DNA from 2 places in the Shimazuella sp. NTD250 genome. Region 2 is predicted to be linked to the other one. Evidence: predicted binding sites of a transcription regulator. Region 2 holds the regulator's gene; the other holds the start of a gene.

Region 1 (8,870 bases), on a different contig from region 2:
ATGGGATACGCATACTAGAAGTTTTAAAGAAACTAGAGATTGAGAGCCACTTAGTTTTGTCCAAAGCAGCTGAGATGACCCTGCATTATGAAACAGATATGAGTGTAAAAGAATTACGCAGCTTAGCAGATGTGAACTATGGGATTCAAGATGTAGGGGCTGCTATCTCCAGTGGGTCTTTTCATAATATGGGCATGATCGTAGCACCATGTTCGATCAAAACAATGTCTGCTATCGCTCATACCATAACTGATAATTTATTAACTCGTGCTGCTGATGTAGCACTGAAAGAACGGAGAAAATTAGTTCTTCTGCTTCGAGAAACACCACTTACTGCTGCCCATATTAAAAACATGTTGGCCATAACAGAGAGCGGCGGCATCATCGCACCACCTGTCCCTGCTTTTTATATTCGCCCCAATACGCTAGAAGATATTGTAAACCATACCGTTGGACGTGCACTTGACCTTTTTGGAATCGATACAGGCACAGTCGAACGATGGGGAGAAAAATAAAAGCAAGAATCCTCTTAAGCAATAGAGGATTCTTGCTTTTTAGATTGTAAAATATGTTGTGCTGCTAGTTTTGCACTTGCCATCGAACTGTCTGCTAATCGGCCTTCTTTCCCAACCCAATCACCAGCGACATACAAACCTTTTATTTCTGGTACGGATGGATCAGGTGCAGAACCAGCTCCATGATGGGAAACCGTATGCGTATCATTTGCAACTAGTATTTTCGGCAAATACCTTGTTGCAACAACTTCTTCTTCCCATCCTGGTTGCAGCAACTCCAAAATCTCCATCAATTCTTGCTTATCTGCTTTTGGATCTGTCTGTGTATTATTATCGTTGTACTTTAAAACATGTAAAACATGAGCACCATTATTGCTCAGGGAGACAGATAAGGAATGCACACCGAAATAAATGGATTGATCTAATCCAATAGCAAACACTCGATCAGGATGAGGCAGTTTTTTCAATGCAACATCCAGCGTCGCAGCATACAGCGGACGGGAATTGGCATTCCAAGCTCCCATACTAATATTTTGTGACTCAGGAACAAGACGACTTGCCTCCATAGGTCCTAGGGCAGTTATGCCATTTTGAGTGAGTACTTTTGTTCCATCTGCAAACAGCACACCTGTAACAGCATTATTTTGGATATCTATTTTATTTACTTTACTATTGGTATGAATTTCCACGCCTAATTGCAAGGCTGTTGCCTCTAATATGTTTACTACCGTTTGCCAACCTTTTTCTACATAGCGCACACCATTTCCAGCGAGCTGTCCTTGACGCAGGACATAACCTGCGCTTAGAACTTCTGGATTATCACAATACGACCACTGACGGCATAATGCATAGAAAAATTGTTTTACTTGGCTATGTTGTACGTTCTCTTCCACCCATTGTTTTAAACTTACATCATTTATTTCTTCTACGCTTATAACTTTTAAACTTCCCATTAACTGTGCCCATTCTAAATTCGCTTCTTCCGTCAAATCGGTTGGCATATGTACAAGACTTCCTTTTTTTATGCCAATAAGACCGCTGTTTATCTTCTTCGCATACCCGCCTGCTGGTAAACAGTCCAATTCCGTCAAAATTTGAAGTGCGGCGCCTCCTTCATACATGGCATGAGGACCAAAGTTAAACAATGCACCATTTTTTTCAGTCGTCTGCGCGTAGCCACCTAATCTTGCTGCTTTTTCAAAGAGAACCACAGATTTGTTTTCTTTTGCTAGATAAATAGCCGCAGTTAAACCAGCCAAGCCTCCACCAATAACTGCTGCATCAAATTGTTTACTCATGCCTTAACCTCCATTTTCACATACCAGGATATTATAGATAATATTTATCTCTAATTTAGATAAAAAAATAGTTCAATAAATCAAAAAATCTATATTCATTTAATCATGGATAATATATATCTATGATATATCTTTTTATTCGTATTGTCAATACATTAGAAATAAATAAGAATATATTCAAAAAAGCGTATTTCATAATGTGAGAAACAATAATTACGAGCTATAATTATATTAGGTTCATTTAGGTATGGCTCACTAGAGAATGAGAGAAACAGATGGATGAATTCGCTCTCGTCGATGGGTTTGAAAAGAAGAAACTGGAGGCTCTAGCTCAGGCTTTCATCTACGACGTTGCCGACCAAATTGATCGAAATGACTTCAGCCCAGAAATTTTCGAAGTACTCTCATTTCAAATCGAATGGTACAATTCGTACAATTCTTATCCTTGTAATTGTTTCGATCCAACCAACATCCACAACAGTTGGTCAGAGTTCGATCTGCTGATTCGCACCCAGATGTGTGACAAGTGTGGCAATGTTCTTCTCATCCTTATCCAAGATGCCCTCAAAAAGGTTGAAATTCCGGATGAGAATGTACAGCAGATGAAAGAAAAGCTTCCTTTCTTCTTTGCTGACCAAGCATAAAGGTCAGTGACATAACCCAAGTGTCCTTCATTAGTAAATCTTGGGTTCGCTTTTTGCGGACTACGATCGGCTGAATCTATACAATAACAGATTCAGCCGATCAGTCGTTTTTGGTACAACATACAATAAATACTTTATTTCTCCAATTTCTGTGTTTTCATCTTCCTCATTTGTGCTTTCCCTGATTGATGTTCATAATTCCGAATGAACATACCTTGGTTTTTTTGTAATCCCAACTTATTGTAGTAAGATTGCAAATGTTCATCACATAGCAAATCAATCATATACAAGTCCTTTAACTCTTCTAGCATCAATCTTACAAGTTTTTTTCCAATACCTCTTCCCCGGTACTCTGGTAATACTTCCAAAAAGGGGATATAGGCAGATAAGACACTATCACTGATAGCATTAATGAATCCTATTACTTTTTCTGATGTTTCATCTATTGCTAACACACATTTATAACTATTTTTTAATAGCATAAAATGTGCTTCTGGAGATGGAGAATTCGGCCATCCAACAAAAAAACCTCCATCTAATTGTTGTGAGGTTACGGCTTCTAGAGAAGTAGTATATTTCATATGTGTACTCTCCATTTCTTAACCGGAACGGTTCTACTGTTGCACAATATTAACATAATCGGCTGATATGTTTAACAAATACACATATATGTTAAACTACCATTTTTAAGCCTTATCCCTTATCCTTAAAATTTACTATTAAACAAAAAAGCCTACGCACAAAACGTAGGCTTCTTACAACATCATCTTATTGGACAAACGCCACCTTTACATTCTCCGATGACATCCGCATCGTCCTCTTCTTCCATTCTCACTTCCCCAAGCATTTCCCAAGGTTTTGCGGTTATTTTTGTTTTCTTTTTCTCATACTCTTCTTTCGTAATAGCTTCCAATGGCATTTGAGGATACGTATTGGAGTCATGTGGTAGAAGAGAGGTAGATTTTAGTACTTGTGTAGATTGTTCGAGTACTGCTGCGATTTCTGCAATAGTATTTTCTTCTCTGCCCTCTTCTTTATTAAAGGTGAGTGTCGCAGAGACTGCGTTATCCGACCAGTAAGACTGCAGCAATGCTTGCACTGCTGCTTGCTCCGCTAGTGGAACATCATTTTCCGCTTGGAATCTTGGATGTTCAGCGGTAGGTGCTTTTGTTGGAAATTCAACGACAAGGGTATGTTGATCAATTTTAGGACTGCCGTCTTTTTGGAAACCTGAGATCACGGGTTCCACATAATATCCGCAATCGATCAAAGCTGGAATCAGCGGTGAATTTGCTGAAAATCGCACCCGGCGAATCATATATTTCGACCAGTGCCAATGCATACCAGGGCTAACACCCATGAGTAGGGACATTGAACCGGAAGGTTTCACTGTTGTTAGTTTGATAGATGGTTTTGCTTCTAATTCCTCCGCATGAGTCAAGTTGGTTTCTTTGACTGCTTGGTACAGTCTATCCAATGCTGCTTCCACATCTTCATTGAAAATAGGCTGATGTTGTTCGTCAAATCCGAGCACTGCTCGATCTCCAAACTTCATCAGTACCCAATCGGCGATACCTGTTACTCCAACTCCTAATCGACGATGTTTTTCGATGATATTTCTCGTCACTTCCCATTCATAGTTTCGGAAAGTGATGCGGTATGCGTATCGAGTAGCCAACCAACTTGCTTCATTATACAGGTTACTGTCTTCTTTTCCCGCATCGATCAATTCATGTATTTTGGGTAAGTTGATCTCAAATAAATTGCATGGTGAGGCATTTGGTAATGTAATTTCACCACAAGGGTTAAATCCTTCGACTTCTCCATCGATATTTTCTTGCAGTCCTTCGGCAATTCTTCCATGGTGCTTGGAAAGCTCAATATTGACGATCCCTGGTTCCCCATTGTAGTAAATATTTTTCGCCATTTCTTCTAAATCTGCTGGTGTGACATCTTCGTCAATCGCAACACTGTTGTTGCTCGCCCAACGCCATTGACTTGCCTCTTGATTTTTCTCTAGGCTGTAGTTTTTTGATTCAATAAAGTCCTTGTCTTCTTTGTCCCCAATCAAGATAAGAGCAGTCCGGCGGACATTGCCAGCAACGACACAACAACCGATATTTTGAATGATGTCTCCCCACTCTACAGAAGGAACTTGCTCTCCCACTCTTTTATTGAGAATTTCATTTACTTTTCCCAGCATTTGCACGAGAGGTGCAGGGCCACTAGCGACACCGCCAAAGCCTTTTATTTCGGAACCACGAGGGCGAACTTCTGAGATGTCTATAACAAGATACTTATTTTCTTCAATAAAATGAGAATCAATTACCAATTGGAGTGCTTCTGCCCATCCTTCTCGACTGTCTTTTACTCGATAAATCGAAGCATCATCTTTGGCAACCACAGGAGCTACTCCTAAAGCATTGAGTTCCCCAAAATAATCGTCATGGTTTGGATCACTGATAAAATAAAGGGAAATCTCATTTTTTACTTTTGGCATCCTATTTGTATTTTTCCGTTGCAAATTTACGCCAACGCCTCCACCTTTCATCGCTTGATCAAATGTAAAGACGGCAGGCATGGAAGGCAGTAGCTCATCAATGGAGCCGATTGCTGGTTTAATCTTACTGACTCCATATTTTTGTGGACGCATGGAGATGAACCAACAATTGTTTTCTGCATCCCCTATTTTCTCTGCATAAGCCGTTCCAGACATCCATAGTCCGCGTCCTGGTGGTGTTAACACAAGATTAAACATCAGATGGTAAAATCGTTCCATCTCTTCTCGTAAGTTCGCTTCTTTCCCATAGTCCCATTTACCAATCTCTTTAAGACGCTTCTCTTCCAGTGAAAAGTTACCTTCGGTTACTCTCTTTACCGTTTCCCACCAAGCTTCTTGTGTCCCATCTGCTTTTTTTCGGGAATATGTGCGTAAGTAAACCATATATCCGAGACCTTCAAAGCCCCATTTTGGATTTTTGCCTATATATTGCTCTAAAAAATTATCGGATAAGTGCATTTGTCTCATTTCCTTTTCTCTCTAATTTATGGATAGGTATCGATATCGATATGTTTTAAGTTTGGATGCAGGTTATGACTGCTGATAATCAATATGTAGCCCTATTAGAGTATAACTCATACTATATATTGAGAAAAGGGGGTAAACGGAAGTGAAAAGAATCTAATTTTTCGTGCAATAATGGAACAATAGAGAAGTACTTCCTGCTTTCATTTTGTTAGTATCAATCGAAAAATCTTCCTTTATTCCTTGAAAAAATCAAAAAAGAAACCGTTTTCCTCTATTTTCTGAAAAGGTTTCTTTTACTTTCTTATAACGTTCTCCATTTACCCTGCCAACAAGACAGCAACTAGGAAAATGATTTGCAAGATTGTGCGAACCACGATTTTAGGAGTCGGTTGTCCAGCTATCGTCAATCCTTCCCGCGCTGCTTTTATATTTGCAGGAAACATTGCGACTAGCATAATTGCTAATCCCAACGAAGCGTATACAGACGTTTGGGGGATAACGATACCAATAGCCCCTATGATCTCTAACCATCCTGTAACAGTTACCAATAAATCAGGACTTGGAAAAGAACTCGGTACCATTCGAATTAAATCTTCCCGACGTTTTCCCCAGTGAGCAGACGCTGTGAGTAAAAACATCATCGCTACTGCCCCCTGTAAAGGAGTATGCCATTCATCAAAATAAGAAACTCCTGCAAATCCAATCAAACGAAAAAAGACAAATGAAGCAAGTAACGCAACCAAAGGTGCCATATTCGTTCCTCCTCATCATATTATTTTTTTATTAGCTGTTGGTTGATGAACGAAATAAAGTCTGAAACCCCAAATGATGCTTCTACATTAGGGATAGCAGAACGTAATCGAATCCCATAAGATATCAAAACAAACATTTCGGCTGTTTTTTTAATATCGAGCTCTTTGGGAATAACACCATGGATTTGACCTTGTTCAATCCAAGCTTTGGAGTAAGAATAGGATTGATCATAAAAACGGGTGAGCACTTCTCCCACAACTGGTTGATCTGATTTACTGAGAAGATACATCCATACTTGATTGGTGATATCATTTTTATCTTCTAACTCCCATAAACTATCAGCTATTTGCTTCATAGGCTGTTCAAAGTTTGGATTTTTAGCCACTTGTTGCATAAATCTTTCGTTGACTTGTTCTAAGCGATCTTGCAAAACCCAAGTAAACAGTTCGTCTTTGCTTTTGATATAGTGAAAAATGGCTCCTTTGGATAAACCGGAAGTGTTGACGATATCAGCCATTGTAATTGCTTCGCATCCCTTTGATTGAATGAGGGATATTACCGTATCGAGTAATAATTTTTTGGTTTGAAAACGACGTTCTTCTTGTTTCATGTTTTACCTCCATACCTGATAATTTTATTATATATACCGGACGTTGGTTTGTAAATGGTTTTAAAAAACCTAGGTTATTATTTTCCTAGGTTGTGTTTCGGGACTCCTGAGTGGCACTTGCGCACCACTCAGGATCGGAATCATGCAGGCGTCAGCCTGCGTTCAACGGCTTGACCGTCAGCGTGGCTCCCACACGACCAGTGAAGCTGCGCTGGCCGCTCTCATCGACTAGTACTACAGGGCCGCCAGACGTGAGTGTGAAGCGGTTGTTTTCTTTGTCCTCCACTCCACAAAACGTGAGATTGCCTCCGTTCTTTCCGGAGCGAAGCGGAATGGGGATGCCATCCGCCAAAAACTCCATATCAGAGCTGACAGTCAACTGATGGACACAAGTTTCTCTGGCGTTCTCAGTCATGATTCCCTTTTGAGTAAAGGTTGATGTACACCTTCTGTGGCATTATAACATAAAGCATTGGAATTCGATCCAAAAATATAAATCTTCTTTGTAATGTTTATATGAAATCCAATAATTTTAAAATAAGCATCTCATCATAATACAAATTGTTTCACAAAATACGCTGGGTTTAACGCTTCACCTGTCGCCCCTTTGATCAATCCACGCCAATCGGTGCGATCCCCTGGTTGGAATACTTTTTGAATAAAGAACTGTCCTGTTTGCTCTGTAAAGATTTCCGATGAAACATGCTCTTGAATATAATAATGCATTTGTGAGGCCATCAATTCCCCTAACAAATAGTTTTGATAATAAACTGGTGCGATCGTGAAGTGAATTTTTGCTGCCCAATGTGGGTAATCTTGATTCTTTGGAGGCTCTACTCCTTGAATATCTTTCACCAGTTTCCACCATAATGCATTTAAGTCTTGATCTGGATTCCGATATAACTCTCTTTCAAAAAAGACAAATGTAATAATCCACCGAGCCATGATTAGCATTTTTCGTTGCTGCATTTTGTGTTGCAGAGGCATCCAGGATATAAGCTCCTCTTTGGATAAGCCCATAAATTTATGTAACCATTCTTCTTCTTTTGCCATTCTCCCAAAAAACATGGCGACAGCTTCTGTTGTAAAAATATGTGAATGAGTACGCAGGGCAAATGGCAGATCACGATCTACGTATTTATCATAGACAGCATGCCCAAATTCATGAAGCATCGTCTCCAGCCAATATTGATTCGATTGAATATTGCACAGTACCCTTACATCACCTTGACGATCTATATCTAAGCAAAACGCATGTTGATTTTTATTTGGCCGTTCATATAGATCACTTTTTGCTAGTAAATCACGAATTTCCATACCGAGCGAAGAAAAAGTATCAATTGTAAGCTGTTCGATATTTTTTCCTTTTAAATAGGGAGTTAAATCTGTTCCTGGAATGGACGGAGCCTCTTGGAAAAACGGATCATGATAGTGCCATGGATATAACACTTTATCCGTAATACCATATTGGTTTCTCAACTCGTCATCCAACTCTGTCTTAACGCGTTTAAATGGTTCATCAGTTTGACGGACAAGGTCTTCAAAAACGGAAAAAACTTCCTCTAAGTTTAATTCTGCTAACTCAAATGACATTTCATAGTGGTCTTTGTAACCAAGTGATTGAGCTGCTTTGTTTCGCAGTTTTACCAATTGAAGTAACCCAGTTTCTACTTCTTTTCCGATCTGCTTACTCGCATGCCATATTTTTTCTCGTTGTTCCATATCTGTGCTTGTCAGGAGCGTTTCTCGAATGATATTTTCGGTTACTTCTTTTCCATCCACTTTCGCCCGGAATGTATTAAATTGATTACTCAAAGTAGAGGAAAGCTGCACCAACTCATGAATAATTTCTGAAGAAAGCTGGTTGGAGAATGCATCTTGATACAGACGCTCTACTTGTCTCGCCTCTAAGCTATCTTTTTTGACTTCTTGTCGCAGTGCTTTCAGCTTTTCAAAACGTTCTTTGTCAGAGACATATTGACGGTACGCTTTTTCCGCTTCCATCTCCGCTTTTTGCCATTT
Region 2 (8,870 bases):
CTTGCTCAGATTATATTTCAAAATCCCTCAGCGAGAAAACAACTGAACAATTTGTTACATCCACTTATCATGAAAGAAATGCAGAGGCAAACCGACGAGATCTTAAAGCAAATGAAAGACGCTGTGGTGATTTGGGATATTCCTTTGTTGTATGAAGAAAATTTGACCAATTTTGTCCAAAAGGTTATTGTGATATATGTGCCTGAAGAGGTACAACGCAGGCGTTTGCAGTTACGTAACAACTTTAACCAGAAAGAGGTAGAGTTTCGTATTCAATCGCAACTGTCGATAGAAGAGAAAAAAAGTTTGGCGAACTACTTGATTGATAATAGTGGGACAGTTCAACAAACAAAGAGACAGGTAGTGGCATTATGGAATCATCTAACCTAAAGAAATGGATTGAGCCAGCCCTTCAGGCTCTTCCAAGAAAAAGGTTTATCGCCATTGGAATTATTTTCATTATTCTATCCCTTGTAATCGCATTTCCTTTGTTTAATCGTTGGATTTATCCGTTAGATTATGAGAGCAATATTTTAAAAAGCGCAAAACAGACAAACACAGACCCATTTCTAATTATGGCTATCATTCGTGTAGAGACCAAGTTTGATCCGGAAAAACAGTCTCATGTTGGTGCACAAGGATTGATGCAATTGATGATTCCAACAGTAGACTATGCGATTAAAAAAGGAAATTTTTCACCTTCCATGCGACAGTACATCAAAGTACCAGCAGTGAACATACAAGTCGGAAGTTGGTATTTAAGTGATCTAACCCGACAATTTAAAGGCAACAAAGTCGCAGTAATCGCAGCATATAACGCAGGACCATCACGAGTACAGAAATGGTTAAAAGATGGAACATGGGATGGAACAAGGCAGAATGTACAAAAGATTCCCTATGGGGAAACTAGACATTATGTACAACGGGTAACCTTTTTCTATGAAAAATACAAATCGCTGTATATGGATTTAGTGAAAGATTAAGCGGACAGCTTTTATGTCCGTTTTTTCTTGTGGAAATATTCCTTATGTTCTATCGAAATGAAAAATAGGCATGTTTTATTAGATGTTCTATATTGCAAAATGTGACATACTGATTATAATGAAATAGAGGATTAGTGTGTTATAAAAGCGTCGGAAGGGGAAGCAATTATATGAAACTACGCATTGCCATAAATGGTTTTGGGCGAATTGGAAGAATGGTTTTTAGAAAAGCGATCACGGACCCCACTATTGAGGTAGTTGCAATTAATGCGAGCTATCCAGCAGAAACATTGGCACATCTTATTAAGTTTGATACCATACATGGTTTTTTTGATGAAGAAGTTATTGCAGAAGAAGGGATGCTCTACGTCAATCGTCAAGCTGTGCGCTTGGTTTCCAATCGAAATCCTTTGGAACTGCCTTGGGAAGAGTTGGGTGTAGATGTTGTAATAGAGGCTACTGGTAAGTTCTGTGATCGCGAGGGAGCTTCTCTTCATTTACAAGCAGGTGCCAAAAAAGTAGTAATTACAGCACCAGGTAAAAATGAGGATGCTACGATCGTTATGGGAGTGAATCATGAAATTTATGATCCTGAAAACCATCACATTATTTCCAACGCATCATGTACCACAAATGGTCTTGCACCAGTTGTAAAAGTTTTACATGATCGTTTTGGAATCGAACATGGATTGATGACAACTGTTCATTCCTTTACAAATGACCAAAATAATCTCGATAATCCACATAAAGATTTGCGCCGTGCCCGCGCATGTTCTCAATCGATTATTCCTACTAAGACAGGGGCAGCAAAAGCATTAGGACTAGTTATTCCTGAATTACAGGGGAAGTTGAACGGTTTTTCGCTGAGAGTTCCAACTCCAAATGTTTCTGTAGTTGATTTGGTAGTGAATTTACAGACAAATGTAACAGCAGAAATGGTAAATGAGGCTTTTCGTAATGCTTCTGCACAAGGAATGAAAGGAATTTTGCAATATTGTGAACTTCCACTTGTATCTACTGACTTTACTGGGAATGAAAATTCTTCAATAGTTGATGCACTTTCGACAATGGTAATGGGAGAAAGACAAGTAAAAGTACTCGCATGGTATGATAATGAATGGGGTTATTCTTGCCGAGTGGCAGATCTGGCAAAATATGTAGGGGAAACACTTCATCAAAAAAAATTAGTACATGCTACTGCTTAACCAACTATGATCTGGGGATCACGTCTTAAGTTGTATGCAGAATAAATAAAAAACCGTTCCATTGGAGGAACGGTTTTTATCTTGTAGCAGACATACCACCATCTACGTTGTAGACGCTTCCTGTTGTATATTTCGCTTCCTCTGAAGCTAAAAATAAGATAGTATTTGCTACTTCTGTAGTAGTTCCATATCTCTTCATCGGTATGTAACGGCAGAAATCTTGACGTACTTGTTTCTCCATCCCTGGATTTAATTTGCTTTCGAGGCGGTCCATCAAACTAGATTCAATAGGAGCAGAAATAACAGCGTTGACACGGATATTTGATTGGCTATTTTCCAATGCTACTGTTTTGACTAATCCTAACAAGGCATGTTGTAACATAACATGTGATGAAAGCATAGGAAGTCCCATGAGTCCAGCAACTGTACCATAAGTTACAATAGAGCCTCCTCCGTTTCTTTGCATGATGGGGATCACTTGTTTAATGAGAAAAACAATGTCTTTTACGTGGTGATACAATTTATCTAATTCATTTTCTTCCACTTCTTCAATAGGGCCAACCATACAATCATTTGGTGATGCATATACGAAAATATCGATGGTGCCGAAATATTGTACAATGTCATCAATACAGACTGTTATTTCAGAGTCTTTGCCTCCTTCCATCGAGATCAACAGTGATCGATCAGAAATAAAATGGTCTTTTGAGGACAATTGCATTGCACTAATATTTTGATAGTTATCAATAAGTGCAAGTTTTGCTCCTTCTTGAGCAAATTGCTTTGCCGCTTGATAGCCTACTCCATCTGTAGCACCAGTAATGAGAACTACTTTATCTTGAAAACGTTTCACTATTCTTTTACGCTCCCTGATTTTCAATATCTTTTTAGTATACTTCAAAAAAGAAACCAATAGAGTATTGTCATATTTTAGACGAATAATTTTCAAAACTATAGGTTGCTATTTTTTGAATTTGCCTTCTTTTTTCAATAAAATAGATCTCATAAGTGCAGGTGAAAAAACAGGATTGAGCATCTGATCATTTAACTGTATCTTTAAATGATAGTAGACTGGATACGGGAGGAAAGTTAATGAAATGTCCGATTTGTAATCATAATGGGAGCCGAGTGCTTGATTCGCGACCTGTACATGAAGGAAAAGCGATTAGAAGGAGGCGAGAGTGCGAAGCTTGTAATGAGCGATTTACAACTTTTGAAATGATAGAAGAAAAACCATTGATGGTAATAAAAAAAGACGGGAGCCGAGAAGAATTTAGTCGAGAAAAATTATTACGTGGGTTGATTCGAGCATGTGAGAAAAGACCAGTTCCGACGAGTAGTTTAGAAGGTCTCGTTCTCGATATGGAACGAAAACTTCGTGAGGTAGGTATTTTGGAAGTTCCAACTACTGAAATAGGAGAAATGGTATTGGAACGGTTGGTGAAAATCGATGAAGTTGCCTATGTTCGTTTTGCGTCTGTCTATCGACAATTTCAAGACATTCACCTTTTTGTAAGAGAATTGGAAGATTTACGAAAAAGGTCAAATGAAGGAGATTTAGAACATTTTTTGGATGAAAACGACATAGATCGAGAATAAATTTTGGTTGGCTTTGAGTACCCATTTGCGATAGAATGAACAAACCCGCTATTCATTCGGGAGAAAAAATTAGGGGAGGTCACATTCTATGTTTTGGCAAGAAATCCAATTTCGTAGTCGACAAGAAAAAGCATTGGATGATACAGATCTTTTTACTATGACACATCTCTATCAACCAATTGTCGGAGTTATGGGAGTTGGATTATATGTGACGCTTCACTCGCAGGCTTCCCAACAAGAAACTTCCACTCTGCTTACACATACATATCTCTTCAAATTACTCTCTATTTCACATAATCAATTGTTAGAAGCGAGATATCAATTAGAGGGAGTTGGCTTACTGCGAACATTTGAAAAAAGTAATCAAAGAGAGGGCAACTACTTGGAATACCAAGTTATATCGCCCTTGGCACCCCTTACTTTTTTTCAAACCATGCCATTGGCAATTCAATTGCAACATCGTCTGGGGAAAGATGAGTATCAAATGGTGAAAAATCGAGTGTGGCCAGAAGATAAAGAGATTCAGAGCGTCAATTTGACGAAAAGTTTCCAAGAAGTATATGGACAAAAAGAAGTTGCTGCTTCTACTCAAACAATACCAGCTACGAAAAAGCGAAAATCGAATATCGATTTTGGGTTTATTCGTTCACGATTGGCATCGATTATTAAACCTGCTAATTGGACTTCTCAACTTGAATCAGAGTTGAAACAAGCTTGTTATCTATTTAAGTTGGATGAGTCTACGTTGATAAAAGCTATTCAAAATCCAGAAGTTTCATACAGTGGACATGTTAATTTAGAAAAACTGTTCCATTATTTAAATACGGCACCTTATTCCAATAATTCTGTTGTTTCACCTTCAGACAAGGAAAAGCCAACTATACCAGAGCCAGCAATGTCTCCAAAAGAAAAACATTTCCAGTTGTTAGAGACTATTTCTCCATTCGAACTTTTAGCTCACTATCAAGGAGGAGCAGCTGTACCAAAGAGTGAGATGAATCTGATTCAATCATTGCTCACACATTATCAGTTACCTGCACCTGTTGTGAATGTGCTGTTAGATTTTGTCATGCTAAAGTGTGATCGTAAATTACCAAAGGCATATGTAGAAAAAATAGCTTCTCACTGGAAACGTTTAAATATTCAAACATCTGAGCAAGCAAGAGTACAAGCGCTCAAAGAACATACCAAACAATCAAACCAAAACTCCAGCACAACAAAAGCTAGAAGAAAATCTAGTGTGAAAAAATTGCCTAAAACCATCGCTCGGGAAGTTATCGAGCCTAGTTTTACAGATGAAGAACTTCAAGGGACTTATGATGATATTCAAGCAACAATGAAATTTTTACGTTCAACAGAAAAACAAGTGTTGCACAATAAAGAGTAGCGTGCTATAATAACTTTTGTCAGTTTGAAAGGACTTGAAAATGTTTGAAAATTGTTTGATGGCTCGATAGCTCAGTCGGTAGAGCAGAGGACTGAAAATCCTCGTGTCGGCGGTTCGATTCCGTCTCGAGCCACCAGTTGCGGAAGTGGCTCAGTGGTAGAGCATCGCCTTGCCAAGGCGAGGGTCGCGGGTTCGAATCCCGTCTTCCGCTCCAAATTACTGCCTTGCCGGGGTGGCGGAATAGGCAGACGCACAGGACTTAAAATCCTGCGGTAGGTGACTATCGTGCCGGTTCAAGTCCGGCCCTCGGCACCATATTCTAGCGTTTTGGGGATTTTGAAGCCAGGAAAGTTTAAGGTGAAGATCACAGGTTGCAAACGAAGTACAAACTTTCATCTTACGAAAATGTTTTCCTTGCAATTGCATCTCCAGAGAGGAAGTCGTCCAATTTTTGGGCGGCTTTTTTTGTATGATAATCGCCTAAACTCACATAAATTTTGAGGGATCAAAAAATGAAAAAATCTTTACATAGGGTAAGGGGGTATGCTATGATCATAACAGCATAAATCAATCAATGGAGGAGATTATAAGGAAGAAAGAAGTACTTACAGGTGCAAGGGATGGGTTCCAAGCATTGTGCCGTGATCGTAAAAGGAGCGTTAAAACCGTTTAATGCGAAAGTAGAAGCAGATTTAGTGAAAACCGTGACGGTGGAATATAATGAAGGACAAGTAAGTTTAGACACCTTGAAAGAAGTGATGGAAGATCAAGGTTACGATGTTGTTTAAGGCTATATACCCAGTAGGGGTAAAAAATTTTTACGCCCTAAATACCCCCATAGGGTATATAGAGAGAAGGGAGTTTGATCTATGGTCACGCAACAAAGGTTGAAAATTAGTGGAATGACTTGTGCAGCCTGTTCCAATCGAATAGAGAAAGGTTTAAAAAAAGTTTCTGGTGTTTCCGATGCTAATGTGAACTTCGCTCTCGAAACGGCTACAGTTTCCTTTGATACAGAACAAACGGATGTAGCGGAGTTAGAAGCAAAAATTTCTTCACTTGGTTATGGAACGATGAAAGAAGCAGTAGAGTTGAAACTGATTGGAATGACTTGTGCGGCTTGTGCAAATCGGATTGAAAAAGGGTTAAATAAACTACCAGGGGTATCAAAAGCAACGGTAAACTTCGCCTTGGAGACAGCACGAGTGGAATATTATCCGGATGAAGTCACGAGCAAAGAGATGATTCAAAAAGTAGAAAAACTGGGATATAAAGCAGAGTCAAAACAAGAAGCAAAAAACGATATCGATCATCGTCAAAAAGAAATCAAAAAACAACAAACGAAATTTTTCTTTTCTGCCTTATTATCTTTGCCTCTCTTATGGGCAATGGTAAGTCACTTTTCGTTTACCTCGTTTATCTGGGTTCCAGAAATTTTTATGAATCCTTGGTTTCAGTTTGCATTAGCAACACCTGTTCAATTTATTATCGGCGGACACTTCTATGTTGGAGCATATAAAGCGTTGCGAAATAAAAGTGCCAACATGGATGTTCTAGTAGCTTTGGGTACATCCGCAGCTTATTTTTACAGCTTATATCTCAGTATCCTAAGTATTGGTCAACAAGGACATCATCAAGTAGAGCTATATTTTGAAACGAGTGCTGTTCTTATCACCTTAATTATTCTTGGGAAATTATTTGAAGTTCGGGCAAAAGGTCGTTCTTCCGAAGCGATTAAGAAACTAATGGGATTACAAGCAAAAACAGCTTTAGTCGTTCGTGATGGACAAGAAGTACAGATTTCGATTGAGGAAGTACAAACTGGCGATATATTGATTGTCAAACCAGGAGAAAAGATTCCAGTAGATGGAGTAGTCATGGAGGGAACCTCCGCAGTCGATGAATCCATGTTAACTGGGGAAAGTATCCCGATTGAAAAACGCAATGGTGATTTCGTGATTGGAGCTGCCATGAATAAAAATGGCCGTCTCTTGGTCAAAGCAACAAAAGTAGGAAAAGATACTGCTCTTGCTCAAATTATCAAAGTAGTAGAAGAAGCACAAGGTTCCAAAGCTCCTATTCAACGGGTAGCAGATAAAATCTCAGGAGTGTTTGTACCGATTGTTGTAGGAATCGCTCTATTTACCTTTCTTATCTGGTATTTTGCAGTGAACCCAGGACAATTTGCCAGTGCATTAGAAAAAGGAATTGCAGTATTGGTTATTGCCTGTCCTTGTGCTTTGGGATTAGCCACTCCAACCTCGATTATGGCTGGATCGGGACGAGCAGCGGAATGGGGTGTCTTATTCAAAGGTGGAGAGTATTTGGAATCTACACACCAAGTTAACACTGTTGTATTGGATAAAACCGGAACAATTACTAATGGGAAACCTGTGTTAACCGATGTCCTTGTTGCAGAAGGTATCGAGGAGACAACCTTCTTAACTTTGGTAGGAGCAGCAGAGAAAAACTCGGAACACCCCTTGGCGGAAGCGATTGTGGAAGGGATCAAGGAAAAAGGAATACTAGTACCTAATGCTGAGGAATTTGAGGCGATTCCAGGTTATGGAGTTCGTGCTATTGTCCAGAACAAAGAAATGTTTATTGGTACTCGAAGACTTATGACTAAACACAACATTGATGTAGAAGCATTTCAAACTGTCATGGCTGACTTAGAGAAATCGGGAAAGACAGCTATGCTAGTAGCTGTCGATGGTCAGTTTGCAGGTTTAGTAGCGGTTGCCGATACGGTCAAAGATACTTCACAGGAAGCCATTGCCCGTCTTAAAAACTTAGGGCTAGAAGTGATCATGATCACTGGAGACAATGAGCGTACTGCTGAAGCGATTGGTCAAGAAGTGGGAGTGAATCGAGTTCTTGCAGAAGTTTTGCCAGAGGGAAAAGCAAAAGAAGTGAAAAAGCTGCAAGCAGAAGGCAAGAGAGTTGCGATGGTTGGAGATGGGATCAATGATGCACCAGCTCTAGCAACTGCAGATATTGGGATGGCAATAGGTACCGGAACCGATGTTGCAATGGAAGCAGCAGATGTCACGCTCATGCGAGGCGACTTAAAAAGTATTGCCGATGCGATCTTCATGAGCCGAAAAACGATGCGCAACATCAAACAAAATCTTTTTTGGGCATTGGCCTATAACGTCATTGGAATTCCGATTGCTGCTTTTGGTTTCCTAGCACCATGGTTAGCAGGAGCAGCAATGGCACTTAGTTCTGTGTCTGTTGTGCTGAATGCTCTACGCCTGCAACGAGTGAAACATTAATTGGTTTTTCAAATAACTATGACGCTATTCATCAGCTATCCAACGAGAAGCTCTGAGAGAAAGTAAAGTAAGATGAAAAATCAAAATACAAAGGAGAGTTAACCAATGTCGCAAGTAAAGTTAAAAGTAGAAGGTATGAGTTGTAATCATTGTGTTGTTTCCATCGAAGGAGCACTGCAAGCAATCGGTTCAAAAGGAAAAGTGGATTTGGCTAGTGACACGGTGATGGTAGCATATGACGAAAAGAAATTGTCTTTGGACCAAATCAAAGAAGCAATCGAAGATCAAGGATATGAAGTCGTTTCCTAAATATAGAATAGGGGAGTATATTATAAAAAAATATATTGCAAATGAAAATGAACTAGAAAGAATTGAATTTTATGAGAGATCAGCTACTTGAAAATCAAATGAGCTTTTG

What was found. The regulator NrdR, encoded in region 2, represses ribonucleotide reductase genes. The targets are predictions, from matches to a motif close to AACACNATATATNGTGTT.
Region 1: nrdJ (ribonucleoside-triphosphate reductase, adenosylcobalamin-dependent) is a predicted target of NrdR. The motif match lies at 5,594-5,611, and genes of this name have one in related genera.

The regions. Positions count from the first base shown of each region.
Region 1 is NZ_JCAJZS010000002.1:568,242-577,111, forward strand. Features, by position in the region: gene AC5WOF_RS07755 (UbiX family flavin prenyltransferase) at 1-515, shown strand, start outside; gene AC5WOF_RS07760 (phytoene desaturase family protein) at 530-1,813, opposite strand; gene AC5WOF_RS07765 (hypothetical protein) at 2,089-2,457, shown strand; gene AC5WOF_RS07770 (GNAT family N-acetyltransferase) at 2,592-3,038, opposite strand; gene nrdJ (ribonucleoside-triphosphate reductase, adenosylcobalamin-dependent) at 3,221-5,485, opposite strand; gene AC5WOF_RS07780 (DoxX family protein) at 5,803-6,237, opposite strand; gene AC5WOF_RS07785 (TetR/AcrR family transcriptional regulator) at 6,258-6,848, opposite strand; gene AC5WOF_RS07790 (hypothetical protein) at 7,000-7,263, opposite strand; gene AC5WOF_RS07795 (M2 family metallopeptidase) at 7,398-8,870, opposite strand, start outside.
Region 2 is NZ_JCAJZS010000009.1:91,943-100,812, forward strand. Features, by position in the region: gene coaE (dephospho-CoA kinase) at 1-390, shown strand, start outside; gene AC5WOF_RS18185 (lytic transglycosylase domain-containing protein) at 372-983, shown strand; gene AC5WOF_RS18190 (glyceraldehyde-3-phosphate dehydrogenase) at 1,154-2,188, shown strand; gene AC5WOF_RS18195 (SDR family NAD(P)-dependent oxidoreductase) at 2,265-3,041, opposite strand; gene nrdR (transcriptional regulator NrdR) at 3,281-3,787, shown strand; gene AC5WOF_RS18205 (DnaD domain protein) at 3,876-5,174, shown strand; tRNA gene AC5WOF_RS18210 (tRNA-Phe) at 5,235-5,310, shown strand; tRNA gene AC5WOF_RS18215 (tRNA-Gly) at 5,314-5,388, shown strand; tRNA gene AC5WOF_RS18220 (tRNA-Leu) at 5,401-5,489, shown strand; gene AC5WOF_RS18225 (cation transporter) at 5,786-5,962, shown strand; gene AC5WOF_RS18230 (heavy metal translocating P-type ATPase) at 6,044-8,452, shown strand; gene AC5WOF_RS18235 (copper ion binding protein) at 8,558-8,761, shown strand.